Saccharophagus degradans 2-40: one gene and its partner. The protein of the gene in region 2 interacts with the protein of the main gene of each other region in a pairwise test. Links are inferred from orthologs where the notes say so. Each region holds a gene or a part of one and is shown on either strand. Other genes may lie near its edges.

What was found.
Region 1: the proteins of leuS (region 2) and ligA interact in binary tests that used the Escherichia coli proteins (3 or more experiments, as listed by UniProt). The link is inferred for Saccharophagus degradans 2-40 from one-to-one orthologs.

What each region holds. Positions count from the first base shown.
Region 1 is NC_007912.1:2,373,965-2,383,058, reverse strand. Bases 5,841-8,725 are described here. They hold ligA (NAD-dependent DNA ligase LigA), read right to left. Parts: upstream 8,353-8,725; coding sequence 6,328-8,352; downstream 5,841-6,327. Other genes in these bases: zipA (cell division protein ZipA), read right to left, coding at 8,430-8,725; SDE_RS09885 (transglycosylase SLT domain-containing protein), read right to left, coding at 5,841-6,328. Also shown: SDE_RS22635 (DUF6471 domain-containing protein), read left to right, coding at 1-289; SDE_RS09910 (AMP-binding protein), read right to left, coding at 296-1,897; SDE_RS09905 (acyl-CoA dehydrogenase C-terminal domain-containing protein), read right to left, coding at 2,048-3,835; SDE_RS09900 (AraC family transcriptional regulator), read right to left, coding at 3,971-5,005; SDE_RS09890 (hypothetical protein), read right to left, coding at 5,278-5,700; more of SDE_RS09885, read right to left, coding at 5,714-5,840; more of zipA, read right to left, coding at 8,726-9,094. UniProt on the Escherichia coli protein: DNA ligase that catalyzes the formation of phosphodiester linkages between 5'-phosphoryl and 3'-hydroxyl groups in double-stranded DNA using NAD as a coenzyme and as the energy source for the reaction.
Region 2 is NC_007912.1:4,216,102-4,225,437, reverse strand. The notes cover bases 3,909-7,035. They hold leuS (leucine--tRNA ligase), read right to left. Parts: upstream 6,639-7,035; coding sequence 4,179-6,638; downstream 3,909-4,178. Other genes in these bases: SDE_RS17310 (DUF4399 domain-containing protein), read right to left, coding at 6,827-7,035; lptE (LPS assembly lipoprotein LptE), read right to left, coding at 3,909-4,070. In the rest of the region: SDE_RS17335 (site-2 protease family protein), read left to right, coding at 1-874; SDE_RS17330 (EAL domain-containing response regulator), read left to right, coding at 1,206-2,411; holA (DNA polymerase III subunit delta), read right to left, coding at 2,510-3,556; more of lptE, read right to left, coding at 3,558-3,908; more of SDE_RS17310, read right to left, coding at 7,036-7,294; SDE_RS17305 (hypothetical protein), read left to right, coding at 7,559-8,536; SDE_RS17300 (DUF6279 family lipoprotein), read right to left, coding at 8,551-9,336.

The DNA of each region.
Region 1 (9,094 bases), 1.8 Mb from region 2 along the record:
AACACTCGCTAGATATATACGCGCGCAAATGGAGCTAGCTGGTGTTACCTATAACGGGTTAAGCGTAAAGCTAGAAGAGAAATTCGGCATTGTTCACAACCCCGCTACACTGCGCAACAAAGTGAACTCTGGCGCACTAGGGGCACAAATGTTTTTATTTATGGTGTTATGCCTAGAGGTAGATACTCTGCAAATGCGGGAGCTAGAAAAGATTTACCTTAAAATTAAAGAAGCTGAAAATAATGGGGCAGAAATGAAAGAGGCAGAAAAACTGCCTCCTATAGATTAAATACGCTTACTCGTCGCGCAATTCTCGGCGTAGAATTTTACCCACATTGGTTTTAGGTAATGCTTCGCGGAATACTATTTTCTTGGGCACTTTATAGCCAGTTAAGCTTTTTTTACAAAAATCGACTAGTTCCCGCTCGGTCACATTAGTATCGCTTACAACTGCAAATACTTTAACCCGCTCTCCCGATTCAGCATCAGCCATGCCTACAGCTGCAGCTTCTATTACTGCTGGGTGCTGAGTAATAACGTCTTCAACTTCATTAGGGTAAACATTAAAGCCAGACACAATAATAAGGTCTTTTTTACGGTCTACTATTTTTAAGTAACCGTCTGCCTGAATAAGCGCCATATCGCCTGTGCGCAACCAGCCATCCGACAGCACTTTTTTAGTTTCTTCAGGTTTATTCCAGTAACCGGGCATTACCTGTGGGCCTTTCACACAAAGCTCGCCGGTTTCACCTTGAGGTAACTCGTTACCCATATCATCTACAATTTTAACCTGCGTTTCTGGTAACGGCACACCAATTGTACCCAACTGAATAGCATCAGACGGATTACCACTCACAACAGGGGAAGCCTCCGTTAAACCGTAACCTTCGACTACTTTACAGCCGGTAATTTTCTCCCAAGTGTGAGCAGCATCCATAGTCAATGCCATTCCGCCAGAAGAAGTTATTTTTAAGCGATCAAAATTTAAGGCTAAAAAGGGTTCAAACCGGCACAGCGCATTAAACAAAGTATTAATGCCGATCATCACCGTGAGGTCTTCATTTTTAATAGCATCGACCAAACTCTGTAAATCGCGCGGGTTTGGTATAAGAATATTGTGTTCACCGTAACAAAAAGCCGACAGCGCGTGTAGGTTAAATGCATAGATGTGATAAAGCGGCAAGCAAGCTAAAAAGGTCTCTTTACCCGGCACATAGGCATTTGGCATATGCTCAATCATTTGCCAAACATTGCTGGTTAAATTGCCGTGCGTGAGCATAGCCCCCTTGGCCACACCTGTAGTACCGCCTGTATATTGCAGTACAAGCAAATCATCTGACGTTTTAGCGTGTTTAGTAAAGCTGGTTTTACCGTGACCAACAGCCGCTCTAAACGCATGTTGTGATTCAAAATGGAATTTTGGCACCATTTTTTTAACATGTTTAACAACAGCGTTAATAATCCAGCGCTTGGGGGCTGGGTGTAAATCAGCGAAATTGGTAACAATTACGTGCTCGACTTTGGTGTTTTTAATAATACTTGCTGCATTGGCAGCAATATTAGAAAGCACAACCAATGCCTTCGCACCGCTATCATTTAGCTGGTGTTCAATTTCTGGCGCGGTATATAAAGGGTTGGTATTAACCACAACCAAACCCGCACGAATAGCACCGTACAATGCTACGGGGTACTGCAATACGTTAGGCAGTTGCATGGCTATGCGATCGCCAGGCTCTAGCTTAAGTACGTTTTGCAAATAATAAGCAAACTCGGCACTTAACTTTTCTATTTCGTCAAAAGTTAACGTGTGACCAGCACAGGTATATGCTCTGTTTTGGGGGTAGTTTTTAAATGCGAATTCCAGCAGCTCTACTGCTGTATTAAACCGAGGTACCACACCGCTCTCCCTGAATCAGTATAGGGCGACGACCCTTTATGATTATTGTATGTGTTGGATAAGTAGCAAACATTTGTCTTGCAACAAAATTAGCAAATAAATCTTTGAAATACTAGAACAAAAACCCCCAGCTTTACTGGGGGTTGCTTTTTAGAACTCTTCTAGCGTCAAGTCGAGTAAATTCGCGGCACCAGACTTCATAGTGGTAACCAGCGACTGGGTGCGTGGCAACAATCTTTGATAGTAAAAACGAGCAGTTTTTATTTTACTCGCGTAGTAATCTTTCTCGCTAGATTCAAGGTTGGCAGACGCAACAAGCGCCGCCTGAGCCCAAAAATAAGCGAGAGTGATATAGCCCGAATACATTAAGTAATCGACAGAGGCGGCGCCCACTTCTTCGGGGTTTTCCATGGCTGCCAAACCGATATGCATTGTCACATCGCCCCACTCTTTATTTAGTTGGGCTAGAGGCTCAACAAACTCACTGATGGCGGCGTTATCTTTATTGGCTTCACAAAACTTATGAATAACTTTGGTGAACTTGCGCAATACCTCACCCTGACTCATAAGCACCTTACGGCCTAATAAATCGAGCGCTTGAATTCCCGTCGTACCTTCGTACAGCATGGAGATACGCGCGTCACGTACGTTTTGCTCAGCACCCCATTCACGAATATAACCATGACCGCCAAAGCACTGTACTGCCAAGTTAGCCGACTCAAAGCCCGTTTCTGTTAAAAACGCCTTCGCTATAGGCGTAAGTAATGCCAACATATCGGAAGCTGCGGCTTTATCTGCTTCATTTTGAGCATGGCTTTCTATATCGACTTGTTTAGCCAAGAAATAGATAAGCATTCTGCCGCCTTCGGCAAACGCTTTTTGCGTTAGCAACATTCTGCGTACATCGGGGTGACAAATAATTGGGTCTGCAGGGCCATCTGGGTTTTTAACACCAGAAAGCGCGCGCATTTGAATACGATCTTTCGCGTAGGCTAAGGACTTTTGGTAGCCCAACTCAGCGTGTGCCAAACCCTGCAAAGCGGTTCCCAAACGGGCCGTATTCATAAAGGTAAACATACAGTTTAAGCCTTTATTGGGTGGCCCTATTAAATAGCCCTTAGCACCATCAAAATTCATTACACAGGTAGCGTTGCCGTGAATACCCATTTTTTCTTCAAGCGAGCCACAGGCCACCTGGTTGCGCTCCCCTACACTACCGTCATCTGAGGGTAAAAATTTGGGCACAATGAATAGTGAAATACCTTTGGTGCCTTCAGGAGCACCAGGTAAGCGTGCGAGCACAATGTGGACAATGTTTTCGGCTAAATCGTGCTCACCCGCAGATATAAATATTTTGGTGCCGGAAATAGAATAGCTGCCATCTTCGTTCTGCTCGGCTTTGGTACGCAACATGCCCAAATCAGTACCGCAATGGGCTTCGGTTAAGCACATTGTTCCTGTCCATGCGCCCTCAACGAGTTTGGTGAGGTAGGTAGACTTTTGCTCTTCGGTACCGTGCAGCTCTAGGGTTTTCATCGCACCGTGAGAAAGACCTGGGTACATACACCAAGCCCAGTTTGAGGTGCCTGTCATTTCACTTAATACTGTACCCAACGATTCAGGTAGCCCCTGCCCGCCGTATTCGGTGTGATGGGTCATCGATGGCCAGCCGGCCTCTACGAACTGTTCGTAGGCAGCTTTAAAGCCATCCGGAGTGGTTACTACACCATCATTCCATGTGCAGCCTTGCTCGTCGCCCACAGAGTTAAGTGGGGCCAATACGTTTTCGCAAAACTTTGCACTTTCTTCAAGTATGGCTTCTACAACATCTTGAGAGGCATCTTCGCCATTGGGCATGGTTTGATAGTGCTCTTCAAAGCCCATCAGCTCATACATAACGAATTTAATATCTCTAATAGGCGCTTTGTAATCTGACATCCTTTATTCCTCTGTTGATAGTCCCGTTATTACCTAATACTTCAAGTTTAGATGCAATATCCTATTTGGCCAATTTAGGTGACAAATACGCCACGCACGTCTCAGCCCTAACAGATTGGCGCAATTTATTGCTTTTTATCTTGCGCGATATTCGCCCGGTGTTTGCCCGGTCCACTTTTTAAACGAGCGGAAAAATGCGCTGGGCTCATCAAACCCCAGCTTCTGCGCTATCTCGTTATTACTCAGGTCCGCGCAGTTAAGCAAATGAAATGCGGCTTCCATTCGGCATTCATCTTTTAAGCGTTGGTAGGAGGTATTGTCGTTTTGTAGTTTTCTACGCAAAGTGGTTGTAGACATGTGCAACTGGCTAGCTACTTCATCTGAAGATGGCATAGAAGCACTTACGTCTTTCTTTAGAATATTGCGTACTTTATCGGCAAAACGGATATGAGCAGGGTCTTCCGTCACTAAATGGTAGGGGGCGGTACGTAAAAAATTAAGCAGATTTTCTTCGTTTTGAACAACCGGCAAATCAAGACAGGCCGTGTCATAAACAATGCCGTTATAGGGTTGCTCAAATAGAATGGATTTCACTTCTGTATAAACAAGTGATTCTTCGGTATGTGTATTATCGTAAGTAACCAGCACATGCTTAATAGGCAAATCACTAGCAACAAGCCACTCGGCAAAACGGTGCCAAGTTAGTACTGCAGTTAACAGGTGAACAGGTTTTGCCTCGTCAAGCTTCTGCTGAAACTCTGCCTCAGAAATATGATTAACAGGACGAAGGGTAATGGCAGCCTCTAATGCATTCTCTTCTAAGTAATACCGCGTGTTCATGCCTCGACATATTTCAGCAAATTCCCCCGCGCGAATGATCACTTGGCGCAGAGTGCTACATTGCAGCAAAGTTAAGCACATTATTCTAAATGCACCCAGCGGCACCTTGCCTGCGCTGAACATGCCAAACCACTCATCGTGCGTTTTGCGCATAACAAGCTGGTACAACTCACCGTATTTTAACGAGGGAATAACATCTTTAGATTGCAAGTCAGATGAACTAAGGCCCACCTCTGCAAGCAGGGCTTCTGCATCACAACCAGCGGCAGAGGCCTGCTCTAACAGCCTCGCGGCGTAACGGCTAGGAACTGTATTCGCTTCAACGCTCATTTAAGTGCTTTATTAATCTGAGTAGACCACCAACAAATGCGGCTGCCACAACTAAAATGAGTACCAACAGCCCACACATTAAACCGTAGTGGATTAAGTCGTCGACGGATAACCCAAAGCGCGTGACTAACAACCAAAGCCCCGCTATGCACGCAAAAAACGTTACATACATGCGCGAACGTTTTTTTAATTTAACTTTAAATTTCAAAATTACACTCTTTGGGTAACAAATTTAGGTGACTCTTTAAAACATAAGCCACAATGTGTGATAACTAAATTAGCGCGTGCTCACGCGACCATTCGCAATGTACTTTAGAGGCATCCATACCCGGAATATGGCAATCGTCCTCACATAACCATGTAAACGTATGCACCCCAGAAAGCTCTGTTTCTAAGTGCACAACGGCCGAAACCCAATACATATTGCTAAGTAACAATTCAAATTTTTCTACCCAATTTTTCCATTCGTACTCAATCGCTTTGTACGATGCGCCGAAGTGAACAACTTCGGTTTGGTAGTTATCTGGGCCCGGCTCTAACTGAGGGATGGAAAACATCTCTTGGCTTAAATAAGGCCACTCGTCAGATGTTGGCAGCATAAGCAATGCTTTGCGATTAGCATGGCGACGCTCCGCCTCAGAATACAACGAGGTCACATCTTTTATGCACCCATAAACGATTGATTCCTGATCCATTATCTACCCTTATTTAAAATGGCCACCACCAGGATGAATCCAGCCTGTCTTCACATTTGTTTAATTGCGCAGAATAGGACCTCGCCAACCGATCAACTTTTTTAGCCACACCCATTAGCCACGCCTTTTTCTTATAGGTGCCGCGTGAAAAGCCACCGTGACCTTCGTGATAGGCCAAGTACAAATTGTAGGTGTCTGTCGGCTTAACTTTGTTGCGCTTTACCGTAATGTGGTTATACCAAGCAATAAAATCTATCGCATCATCAAAGTCATCTCTATCGGCGCCACCGTGACCCGATTCACGCTTATACCAATCCCACGTTTCATCTTTTGCCTGCGAATAACCATAGGCGCTGCTTTTTCTTGGCCCAGGGAATATCCATAAGAACTTGGTACGCGGCGGCTTAGCCTTGGATACAAACTTAGATTCTTGATGCATGATGGCCAAGTTAGTAGCTATAGGAATACCCCACCGCTTACTCGCTTTTTTGGCATCTTTATACCAATCGTCTTTCTCGTCGAAAATACTGCACGCGTTACTCAGATGCTTAGGCGGCGTAGATGTACAGCCCCCTAAAAAAAACGAAGCAATCAACACACATAGCACAATAATTCTTAAATTAAACATTAGACTCCGTGCTCTTCGAGTAGAGCGAGTAAACCTACTTCATCCAATATAGCCAAGCCTAGCTTTTCGGCTTTAGCCAATTTTGACCCTGCCCCAGGGCCTGCCACCACACAAGTGGTTTTTGCCGATACACTGCCAGACACCTTTGCACCCAAGGCCTGAAGCTTGTCTTTAGCTTCGTCTCGCGACAAGCTCTCCAGCGAACCAGTCAATACATAAGTGGTGCCTTCCAGCGGTTTTACACCATCAACCTTTTCTATATCCGGCCAATTTACGCCAGCGGCAATCAACTTTTCAATCACTTCTCGGTTGTTAGCCTGCGCAAAGAAATCGACCACATAGTGCGCAACTACCGGGCCTACATCGGTCACTTCTATAAGCTGCTCTTGCGTAGCATCCATTACCTTATTGAGTGTGCAAAAATGGTTAGCAAGGTTGCGCGCAGTGGCCCTACCAACCTCTCTAATACCTAAGGCATACAATATTTTATCTAGCGATGTTTGTTTGCTTGCTTCTATAGCGGCCACTAAATTAGCCGCAGATTTTGCGCCCAAACGCTCTAGACCGGCAAGTGTTGGTATATCGAGTGTGTATAAATCAGCCACATCATTAACTAATTTATTGTCGACAAGCTGGTCGACGATTTTATCGCCCAAGCCATCTATATCCATCGCTTGGCGGCTAGCAAAATGCTTTATGGATTCTTTGCGCTGCGCTTCACACACCAAGCCACCGGTACACCTAATTGCGGCCTCGCCCTCTACAGACTCGACATCTGAACCACATACTGGGCATGCCGTTGGAAATTTAATTTCTCGAGCATCCTGCGGTCGTTTGGACTCTACAATCGACACAATTTGTGGAATCACATCACCCGCTCGACGCACAATAACTGTATCGCCAACGCGTATTCCCAACCGTTCTATTTCATCTTTGTTATGCAAAGTCGCGTTGGACACCGTAACGCCGCCAACAAAAATAGGCTGTAGTTTTGCAACAGGCGTAATAGCGCCGGTTCTGCCCACTTGGAACTCTACATCGTGCAATACAGTTAGCGCTTCTTGCGCAGGAAATTTATGCGCTATAGCCCAACGAGGAGCACGTGAAACAAAGCCCAACCGCTCCTGCAGATCGAATGCGTTTACTTTAAATACTATGCCGTCGATATCGTAAGCCAAGCTTTCGCGCTTAGCCTCTAAGTAATGATAGTAAGCTTCGCACTCTTCTATACCTTTGGCGATACGACGCTCTTCGCTTACTAGAAAGCCCCACTCAAAAAGCTGTGTTAAGGTTTCGTAATGAGTGGCTGGCAACTCCCCGCCTTCAACAACCCCGACGTTATAAGCGCAAAATACCAAAGGGCGCTTAGCGGTTATTTGTGGGTTCAATTGCCGCAAGCTACCTGCTGCCGCATTGCGTGGGTTAACAAATGTCTTTTCGTTTTTCGCTAAAGCCTCTTCGTTTATTCGCAGAAAACCGGCCTTGGGCATATAAACTTCACCGCGCACCTCTAGCACTGCTGGAATATTATTACCTTCAAGCTTAAGCGGCACGGAACCGATTGTTCTCATGTTTTGGGTAATATCTTCACCAACCGTTCCATCGCCTCGGGTTGCGGCAGTTTTTAAGCGGCCGTTTTCGTAAAGCAAGCTCGCAGCAATACCGTCGAATTTCGGTTCACAGGAATATTCTAGGGATGCATCGGCATTTATTCTGTCTCTTATACGCTTGTCGAATGCAAACAGCTCTTCAACGTTAAATACGTTGTCGAGTGATAACATTGGGCGCTTATGCTCGATACTAGCAAAAGAGTCTAGCGGTGCGGCCCCAACACGCTGGGTTGGGGAGTCTTCGGTAACTAATTCAGGAAATTGTTGCTCAATGGCTTGAAGCTCTTGAAACAACTTATCGTATTCGGCGTCTGGCAGCTCAGGGGCATCCAACACATAATACAATTTATTATGATAATTTATTTGGTTTTTAAGGCTTTCTAGCTTGTCTAAAACTGCGTCTGACGCCGCCATTACATCTCTCAAATTTATCGATCTTTAATATAACCAGGCCGTTTAACTGGTGAACCTAGCGATATTCTTAACAAAACCTAACGCGCACGCAATTTGCGCTTGCGCTCAAATTCCATCACCTTTTGGCGAGCATGCTCTATGGTTTGCTTAGTCATTACACTGCGGTTTTCATCCTTTAGCTCGCCACCCAGCGCATCGGCTAACCCGCGTGCGGCATCTGCCATGGTATTAAATGCAACTAAGCTTTCGGCCTCTACTGGCAGGCTTAAAAATAGGCTTACGCCAGGGGTAGTAAACTCGCTCATAGATGCCAAGTTAAACGTGCCCGGCACCACCATGTTGGCCACGCTAAACAAAATTGGACCATCGCCATTTTCGTCTGCATGACGATGGAAAATATCCATATCACCAAACTTTATATGCTGATCCATGAGCGCCTGCAACAGAGCTTCACCCAAAAAGCGCTCACCTTTTTTAGCCATTACGTTAATAATGAGCACTTCTTCTGGCTCGATAACTTTTTCTTCTTTCGCTACCGGCTGACTGTTTTTCTCACGCTTTTCCACTGGCGCTTTTTCTGGTTCTGCTTTTTTCGGTGCAGCGCTCACTTGCTCAACCGGCTCGGCATAGCTAGGCGCAGCGTGCTGAGCTGGCGGCTCATCTAATGCATCATCAATATCGTCTAATGAGCCAAGCGAAGGTTCGGTTTCTTGGTGACTGTATTCTTCGGTAACCGCAACAT
Region 2 (9,336 bases):
GAGCGATGCGTTTGTGGGTCAGGGGGCGGCCAGCTTGCAAGACGTTGACGCTTCCATGTTGCAAGCGCAGGTATTAGCTGCGCCGCAATCAACAGGTGTAGCTACGTCGCGATCACAAGGTAAGTGGTTAGCTATTGCCGGCATTGGTTTTAAGCTGCTTAAAACGGTAAAGGTTGTAAAGGTGGCTTTGTTAGCTGCATCTGTTGGGGTGTACAGCGTAATCTTCACGCCTCAATTTGCTGTGGCATTGGTGGCCATTCTTATGTTCCATGAATATGGCCATATTCGCGGTATGAAAAAGTTTGGCATACCCACCAAAGGTATTTATTTAATTCCGTTTTTTGGTGGTATGGCGATTGGCGAAAAGCACAAGTCTCAATGGCAAGATGTTTATATCTCTATGATGGGCCCTGTATATGGTTTAATTATGACAGTGGTCTTTTACCTTATTTACTCGTTTACAGGCAGCCACTTCGCCGGTTTAGTCGCCTCTATTAGCGCGCTATTAAACCTGTTTAATTTGCTGCCGGTGCACCCGCTAGATGGTGGTCGAGTAATTAAAGCGCTTGTTTTCTCGTACAGAAATTATTGGGCACTGTTAATATTGCTTACCCTTTCTGCCGGCTGTGCAGTATTAAGTGCAATGTTTGGGTTTTATTTTTTGGTGTTTTTTATTGTGTTGGGCGTTATAGATACCTTGTCCGGTTGGCGAGTCGGGTTGGAGCAAGATGTAACCCCGCTTACCCCTTACGGTATTTTGTTTAGTTTGGGGTGGTACTTTTTAGTGGTGGGTTTATTTTTGGCTATGATTGTTTTAATTGCTCTAGATGGTTTACCCGGGGCCGAAATTGCTACAAAAGTGTTGTCATCGTAAGTGCTTTTATTGTGGTCGGCGCCAGAGTGTAATTAGTTTATTGCTCGGTGCCGGCTGTTTTGTAACGCTATGCAATACATATAAAAATCAGCCTAAGGCTGTGGCGCTGTAGTTGCCCACGGAAGCCAATACCTAATATAAAAATTATTGCTTTTTCCCATTTGTTTTAGTTTTTAATTCTAAGTTTATTCCCGAATAAGAGACATGTTAGTTTTCTTATTCCCGAGTGCGGCATAAGTGTGTGCGGCGGTAAGCAAAGTGAAGCTAAGTGCTTATTTTATGTGGACAATGTATGCGCTAGCAGCTATAACTTAAGCTCAAGGAGAAAGTTATGGATGCAAGGTTACACGTATTAATCGTAGATGACGCGGTTGATATTTGTCAGTCGCTCGAAATGCAGTTGTTGGACTACGGTGTGTTCAAGGCAAGCTGGTGCTTAAGTGGTGAGGAAGCGCTAGCGCTAATAGAGAAACAACCAGCAAAGTACGATGCAATCTTTATAGACTTACATATGCCAGGAATGGACGGTTTGGAGTTGATGCACCGTCTGAGTGAAATGCAGTACGCAGGTGGCGTTGTTATTATTTCTGCCCTTGGTGCGCGCGCTATCAATCTTACTCTCGAAGCAGTTTCTAATTATCACCTACGTCTACTCGGTTCATTAGAAAAGCCTTTTGATGAATCGCTCGTCGCCTTTATGGTGCGACGCATAAAAAATTCAATGCCCAATGTGTCTTCTCAGGTTCCTTTGTTGCGCAGAAAAGATGTGCTTGAGGCGCTGCGCGCTCGTCAAATGGTTAATTATTATCAACCGCAAGTTAGCTCTATTGATAACCGAGTGGTTGGCTTTGAGTGCTTGGCGCGATTAAATTTAAATGGCGAGGGCTTAATCGGTGCGAACCGTTTTATTGCGGTGGCCGAACGATTCCAGTTAATGGATTTAATTCTCGACTGCCAAATGGAGAATCTCGGTCAAGATTTGGCAAACCTCAAAGACTTGGTTGGCAATGACTGTCGCTTTTCTATTAACTTGTCTGCTCAACAGCTATACAACGATACGCTGCCAGAGTACTTAGCCGATTTGGCGGAAAACTATGCTGTTCCACTCGATTGCCTACGATTAGAAGTGCCAGAAAACCAGGCGATAATGGAAGATAAGCAGCTTAAAAATATTCACCGTTTAAGCATTAATGGTTTTAATTTATCGCTTGATAATTACGGGCAGGGCTACGCTAACCTCAGGCAAATTACGCGCATGCCGTTTAGCGCGGTGAAGTTGAATGCCCAAATGACTGAGGGTATTCACAACGATAAAATTATGCGCCTTATAGTTGAATCTATTCGGCTGCAAACTCAAATAGCGGGCATTGAATTGGTGGCGCTGGGTGTAGTGCAGCCAGAAGATTTACTGGCATTAGCAGATATAAATGTAGATGCGTATCAAGGGCGTTTATTTTGCCCTAGTAAATCTGCAGAAGAGTTGCAGGCGTGGGTGCCCAGCTGGTACGAATCGCAAACCATTAGGCCTTGGTGCTAGGTGTTATTTATCTTGCTTGTGGTTATTTGTAGGTAATTGTAGTTGCTTGTAATTACTAGTAGTTACAGGTGGTTATTTGATATGACGTCGAGCTAGCTTTAGCGGATCATTGCCCGTTGGGTGCGTGGAGTAAAGCTATCTACCCCCGCTAAACTCAAGGTAATATCTAGCAATATTGCCCAAGCATCGCCGCGCGACATACCTTTAATAGTGCGATCAGCAAGGGCGCATTTACGCAGTAGCATATGTAATTTTTTTGCCGATTGCTGGCTTAATGCTTGTTGTACTAAACGCTGGCGCTTGTCCCACACTCCATTGCGTTTTGCCGCTTGGCCGAAGTGCTCACCCGCGTCGGTGGCTTCTTTAATGCTGGCTAAAATGCGCGCTTCGCGAGTAAGGGCCCACAAAATAACGGTAGGTTCGGTGCCTTCACCTTTTAGCCCAAGTAGAGTGCGGCTTGCCGCTTGCGCATCGCCCAGCAGGGCTTTATCTAACAAACCAAATACGTCGTAGCGCGCCGACTCCATTACCGCGGAGGTCATTAATTGGCTATCTATAAGCTCGTTGGTTGCAACTAATTTAAGTTTTTCAATTTCTTGTGCGGCGGCAAGTAGGTTGCCTTCTACTTTGGCGGCTAGAATATCTATGGCAGCGGAATCTGCGCGCAGCCCTGCAGCTTTTAAGCGTTGATCTATCCAGCGTGGTAGTTGCGGCATCCCAACAGGCCATACGGTAACAATACAGCCAATAGCTTCTAACGCCTTAAACCATTTACTGTTTTGCGCGCGCTTATCTATTTTGGGGAATACCAATAGTATGAGAGTGTCTGCGCTTGGTTTTTGGCACAGCTCAACCAACGCTTTACTGCCCGCATCGCCGGGCTTGCCGTTGGTAACGCGTATTTCAATTATTTTCTTTTCAGAAAACAGGCTTAAGCTGTTGGCGCTTTGTAATAATTGATCCCACGAAAACCCTGCATCGGTGTGGTGTAACTCGCGCTCGGTAAAGCCTTGTTTGCGTGCGGCGGCGCGCACTGCATCGCAGCTTTCTTGTACCACTAGGGCTTCGTCACCGGTAATTAAAATAACGGGTGGCAGGGCGTTTTTGATATGGCTGGCGAGTTGGTCTGCGTTGATGCGGGCCATATTAGTTTTCGCTATCGCTTATGGCCAGCAACATTCGGTTTACCAGCTCTTCACGCATTTCTAGTAAAAGGGCTTGTTCTTCTTGCGACTTGGCGGCAATTTGCTTGGCGTCGAAGTCGTAGCTGCGCCAGCTAGATATTTGGTTGGAGGGTACCAGCGTTTTGTCGGCCGTTTTCACGTGGTAGTGAATAGTAAGAATAAGTTGGTATTGGGCGGCAACGCCAGTTTCGGTTACCGCTAGGGATTGTTTCTCTAGGCGCTCGCGCTCTATAACCAGTTTAGTGCTGGCATCGCTATTTATTGCCAGTTGGTTGCTGCGCACAGTATTGTGCAACACTTGCATTAGCGCTGGGTTGCGCTGCATAAATTTAACGCTTAGCGCATTGCCTTCAAAATTGGCGTTGCTGGCAATATTTTCGCTGCCGCGTATTTGCCAGCCGCAGGCGCTTAGGGTTAAGCCCACTAATGCTACAACGCAAAGCAAGCGGTAACGAATTAGTTTGCAGTGTTTCATGGGCTTATCTCTTAATGGTTAGCTGAGGGCTAAGATCAGGTAATGTAGTAATTAAGTTGTATGTAAAGTACAGAGCAGCGCGCTTGTTACAGCGCGCCGCAAGCAGCATTAGTTGGCAACAATGTTAACCAGCTTGCCGGGCACAACAATCACTTTGCGAATCATCTTGCCGTCTATGTGTTTTAAAACACTTTCATCGGCTAGGGCGATTTTTTCCAGTGCGTCTTTATCTGCGTTGGCGGGTGCATCGAGTTTAGCGCGCACTTTGCCGTTTACCTGGGCCACAATGGTAATGGTGTCTTTTACTAGTGCGGCTTCGTCTACGGTTGGCCAAGGCGCATCTAGCACCGCTACTTCGTTGCCAAAGGCTTGCCACAGTGCGTGACAGGCGTGCGGCACAATTGGCGCTAGCAATAACGTTGCTGCTTCTAGCGCTTCGCGCTCAACCGCTAACCCGTTTGGTGTGCTGCGGTCAGCACTGCGGGTAATTTCGTTTAGTAATTCCATTACCGCGGCAATAGCGGTGTTAAAGGTTTGGCGGCGGCCGTAGTCGTCGCTTACCTTGCTAATGGTTTCGTGGGTTTTACGGCGCAGCGCTTTTTGTTGCTCGTCTAAGCTGTTTGCGTCTATCTCGCCTGCGCTGCCTGCTTCTAGGTGGCTGGCAACGGCTTTCCATAGCTTTTTCAAAAAGCGGAATGCACCCTCTACACCCGAGTCAGTCCACTCTAGCGATTGCTCTGGTGGCGCTGCGAACATAGAAAACAGGCGAACGGTATCGGCGCCGTAGGTTTTAATTAGGTCTTCTGGGTCGACGGTGTTGCCCTTCGACTTAGACATTTTAGTGCCGTCTTTTAATACCATGCCCTGACAAAGCAAACGCTCAAACGGCTCGTCGCATTCCACCAAGCCTTCGTCGCGCATAAGCTTGTGGAAAAAGCGCGCGTACAACAGGTGCAAAATAGCGTGTTCAATACCACCCACATACTGGTCCACCGGCAGCCAGTAGTTGGCTTTGTCTGGGTCGAGCATGCTGTCGGCGTTGGGGCTGGTGTAGCGGGCGTAATACCAAGACGACTCCATAAAGGTGTCGAAGGTATCGGTTTCGTGTTCAACCGCTTGGCCGTTTAGCTCGGCTTTGCACCATTCTTTGTCTGCTTTGATTGGCGATTGTACGCCATCCATTTGCACGTCTTCTGGTAGCAACACTGGCAGACGATCTGCCGGCACGGGAATAACGCCACCGTCGGGCAAATTAAAAATAGGAATAGGTGAACCCCAGTAACGCTGGCGGGAAACACCCCAGTCGCGTAAACGAAAGTTGGTGGTTACCTTGCCTTTGTTGGCCGCTTGCAGTGTTTGCGAAATAGCTTCAAACGCGGCGTTAAAGTTTAAGCCGTCGTATTCGCCGCTGTTCACTAGCACGCCTTTGTCGACAAAGGCTTCTTTGGTGAGGTCTATGTCGCTGCCGTCTTCGGGGGCGATAACTTGTTTAATTTCTAGATCGTATTTTTTGGCAAATTCCCAGTCGCGCTGGTCGTGTGCAGGCACAGCCATTACCGCACCAGAGCCGTAATCCATAAGCACATAGTTGGCCACCCACACAGACACTTCGTCGCCGGTAATGGGGTGCTTGGCTTTTATGCCCGTGTCTATGCCTTTTTTCTCCATGTTGGCCATGTCGGCCTCTGCCACCGATTGCACTTTGCACTCTTGAATAAATGCAGCCAACGCGGGGTTTGTTTCTGCCAGTGCTTTGGCAATGGGGTGCTCGGCGGCAAGGCTTACGTATGTCACGCCCATTAAGGTGTCGGGGCGGGTGGTATACACATCAAAGCCGGTGGTACCTGCTATGGGGTTGGCTAAATCAAAGCGCATTTCTACGCCTTGGCTTTTACCAATCCAATTGCGTTGCATAGTTTTTACTTGCTCGGGCCAGTTTGGCAGCTTATCTAAATCGGCTAATAGCTCTTCGGCGTAGTCGGTGATGCGAATAAACCACTGTGGAATCTCTTTGCGTTCTACGGCTGTGTCGCAGCGCCAGCATTGGCCGTCTACCACTTGCTCGTTGGCCAATACGGTTTGGTCGTTGGGGCACCAGTTAACCGATGCAACTTTTTTGTAGGCCAACCCTTTTTCATATAAGCGGGTGAAGAACCACTGCTCCCATTTGTAGTAGTCGGGTTTACAGGTAGTTACTTCGCGTGACCAGTCAAAACCAAAACCCAATTCGGTTAGCTGTTTGCGCATGTAGTCTGTGTTGGAGTAGGTCCATTTTGCCGGCGCAGTGTTGTTTTTAATGGCTGCGTTTTCCGCCGGTAAACCGAAGGCATCCCAACCCATGGGGTGCAAAACGTTTTTGCCTTGCATGCGGTGGAACCGAGATATTACGTCGCTGATGGTGTAGTTGCGTACATGCCCCATATGCAAACGACCGCTGGGGTAGGGGAACATGGCCAAGCAGTAAAACTTTTCTTTGGTGGGATCTTCAGTAACGTTGAAGCTTTTGTTCTCTTCCCAGTATTTCTGTGCTTGTGCCTCGATCTCGGACGGCTGGTAATACTCGTTCATGGGGGGTATGGGGCCTAGATATTGTTAGGTAAGTTTGTCGGCTAACAGGCATAAAATTAAATGCTAGCCGTTGAGAAAGGGGCACATTATAGGCGGCTTAGTCGGGGAAAGTAAGGTATAGCGTAGGGGGAAGCGCGGGGAATTTACCGCAGCGCACACAATAATAGGTGCGCTGGGTATAAGAAGGCTTATTTTGCCGCTGCGGCGGGCTTTGCTTTTACTGTAATGGTGATTTTTTCCGATAGCACGGGCTTGTCGTGCGGGATGTGGAAATGATCGCCAAGCAGCAATTGTAACGTGTGCTCACCTGGCTCAAGCTCGAGTGTTGCTTCGGTTTGGCCTTTGCCAAAGTGACGGTGATTAGCGTCTGCGGGAATGGGGCTTTTAAGGTCTGGTAGCTTGTCTACGTCGATAAGCAAATGGTGGTGGCCGGAGTAAGGGTGCTGTACGCCAGCTGGGATAACCGTCATGTTTTTAATGCCGAACTTAATGGTGACCGGGCCTGTTATCTCTGCGCCGTTCTTGGGCTCAATAAAAAATACTTCAGCATTGGTGGCGGCTTTACTAGGCTCTAGGGCTATTGCTTGCCCATATGTGGTGCACAAAAGCACGGCGGCGGTGCATTTTAGAAGTGTATTACGTAAATTGGATAGCATGGTGAAACTCCCTATTGCATGATTGTGCGGTTTGAAGATGCGCAGTGTACTGTAAATTGGGCCTTGTGCGCGTGTTATTGGTACATTAGGTTTAATTTGTGTGCATTAGTTTGCCGCTTTTTATAGGTGGTACGAAGGTTGCTGTGCACTCTCTGCAATTGAATCTTGTTGGCAGTGTTGCCGGTGGATTGCAATTGAGTATTCCTTTGTGGGCAGTGTCTAGGGCCGCCAAGGTATAAACCGAATTTTTTATAAGCCAAAGCTATGACCGAAGTTCAAACAATTCAAATCGATGGTGTTGTTATCACCCACGAGCCAGTAGACAGCAGCGATGAGCAGTATGCGCGTTTTTGTGAGTCTTACCGTCGTCGTGAAGATACCCTCACATTGGTTCACCAGCTAAACCAAATGGTGAAGGCTGTGCAAAAACACCGCGGTATTAGCATGGGGTTATTGGGTGGCAATGCTGTGTTTGAGGGCGATTTTGTCGTTTTGCAGCACCAGTTAGAGCGGCGTTTGGCCACCTTAGAAACATTTGCTTCGTCTGTGGGTGGTATTTTGTCGGATAAAGACAAGGAAAACCTGCACTTGGCGTGGGTGACTATTCGCCAAAATTGGCAAGATGACGACCTTAGCGATAATTTTGAGCTGCACTCGCATTTTATTGAGCAGTTACAGGGTATGGTTTACTCGCTGGCCAAGCAGCTGGAAAAACCGCTAACGCCAGAGCTTGTTGATGCGCACGATTTGCAAGCCGATCAAGATGATTCAAGCGCATCGTACCCGCGTATGTTCAAACAAATAGAGGTGCTGAATTTTGTGGCCAAGCAGTTGCCGGATATGATCGAGCAGATTGCAAAGGTGCGCGGTTTGGGCACCTATGCGGCGGCAACAGGGCTTGTGGATTACCCGCACGATAGAAAACTGCGTTTTTTATTGCAGTGCTCTCGCCAGCAGAGTGAAAAGTTGCGCCATCAAGCTGAGCGCTTGGAAAGTATTGTAGGAGATTCAATACCCGGTTTGGGGGATCTTAAAAACCTCGAGCTAAAACTTATGTTTTTGTTAAACACAATCGACAAAGATGTATTGTCTGGCACCACAATTACTGCCAGCAGTCACCAGTTATTTAAACTGGCGACCGATCTAATCGATGTGTATTGGAATGTGGTTAACCAAGGTTTAGCGCTGGTGCGCCGCTGGCATGAAGACGATTTAGAAGCGTGGCTGCGACTTGCCGATTAAGGTTGTGTTGCTTACTACTCGCTGCTTAGCTCAGTGAATACTTCTACGTACTTGTCGAGCTTTTTGTTAAAGCGCTCGCGTTGAGTGGGAGTGAGGTGGTTCATAAACTTGGCCATCATTTCTAGCGTGAGGGTTTGGTTGATGTCGATTTGTTTTTCTAACTCTGGGTCCCAGTCGTCGCTGCGGTAAAACATAAGTTTGCGCAACGATGCGTCTAACAGTTTTTTATCGTCTCTTTTTTGCAGTACTTCTTCTAGCATTTTGGCCCAATCCTCCTGCTGCGCGAGCATCAGGGGTTCGTAATATTCCATGCCTGTGGACCACTCGTCGACCCATTTTTGCTGCTGATCGGTAAAGCGGCCGAACAGCGGGCCAATTTGATCTTTTAGCTCGTTTTGGCGCGCTTTAACGACCTTTTCCATGGATGTGGAAATATATTTTTTGTCGTAGTCTTTTCTGTCTTTGGCGAACTTTTCCAGTACCTGTTGCACTTGCTCTTCAGAAAAGCTGCTTACAATATCGACGGCAGTGGGCAATAAAAACGCAACGCAATCGTCTAAGAATATTTGAATTTCGTCGGTCTCGGCGTGCAATTGGTCGGCTGTAACAGGTTGTGCCATGCGCTCTTTTAAGTCGGTAATATATTTAGCGTAGCGCGGCAGTTGTGTGGTTCTGTGCCAATGGTGGAATTTATCTATCGCTGCTTCGGCTTTGTCTTTTTGCTCTTTGTTTAAATCTACGTAGCGTTCTACGTACCACATTAAGCCCCAATCTAAAAAGTTATAAGCCATTTTAGTGGA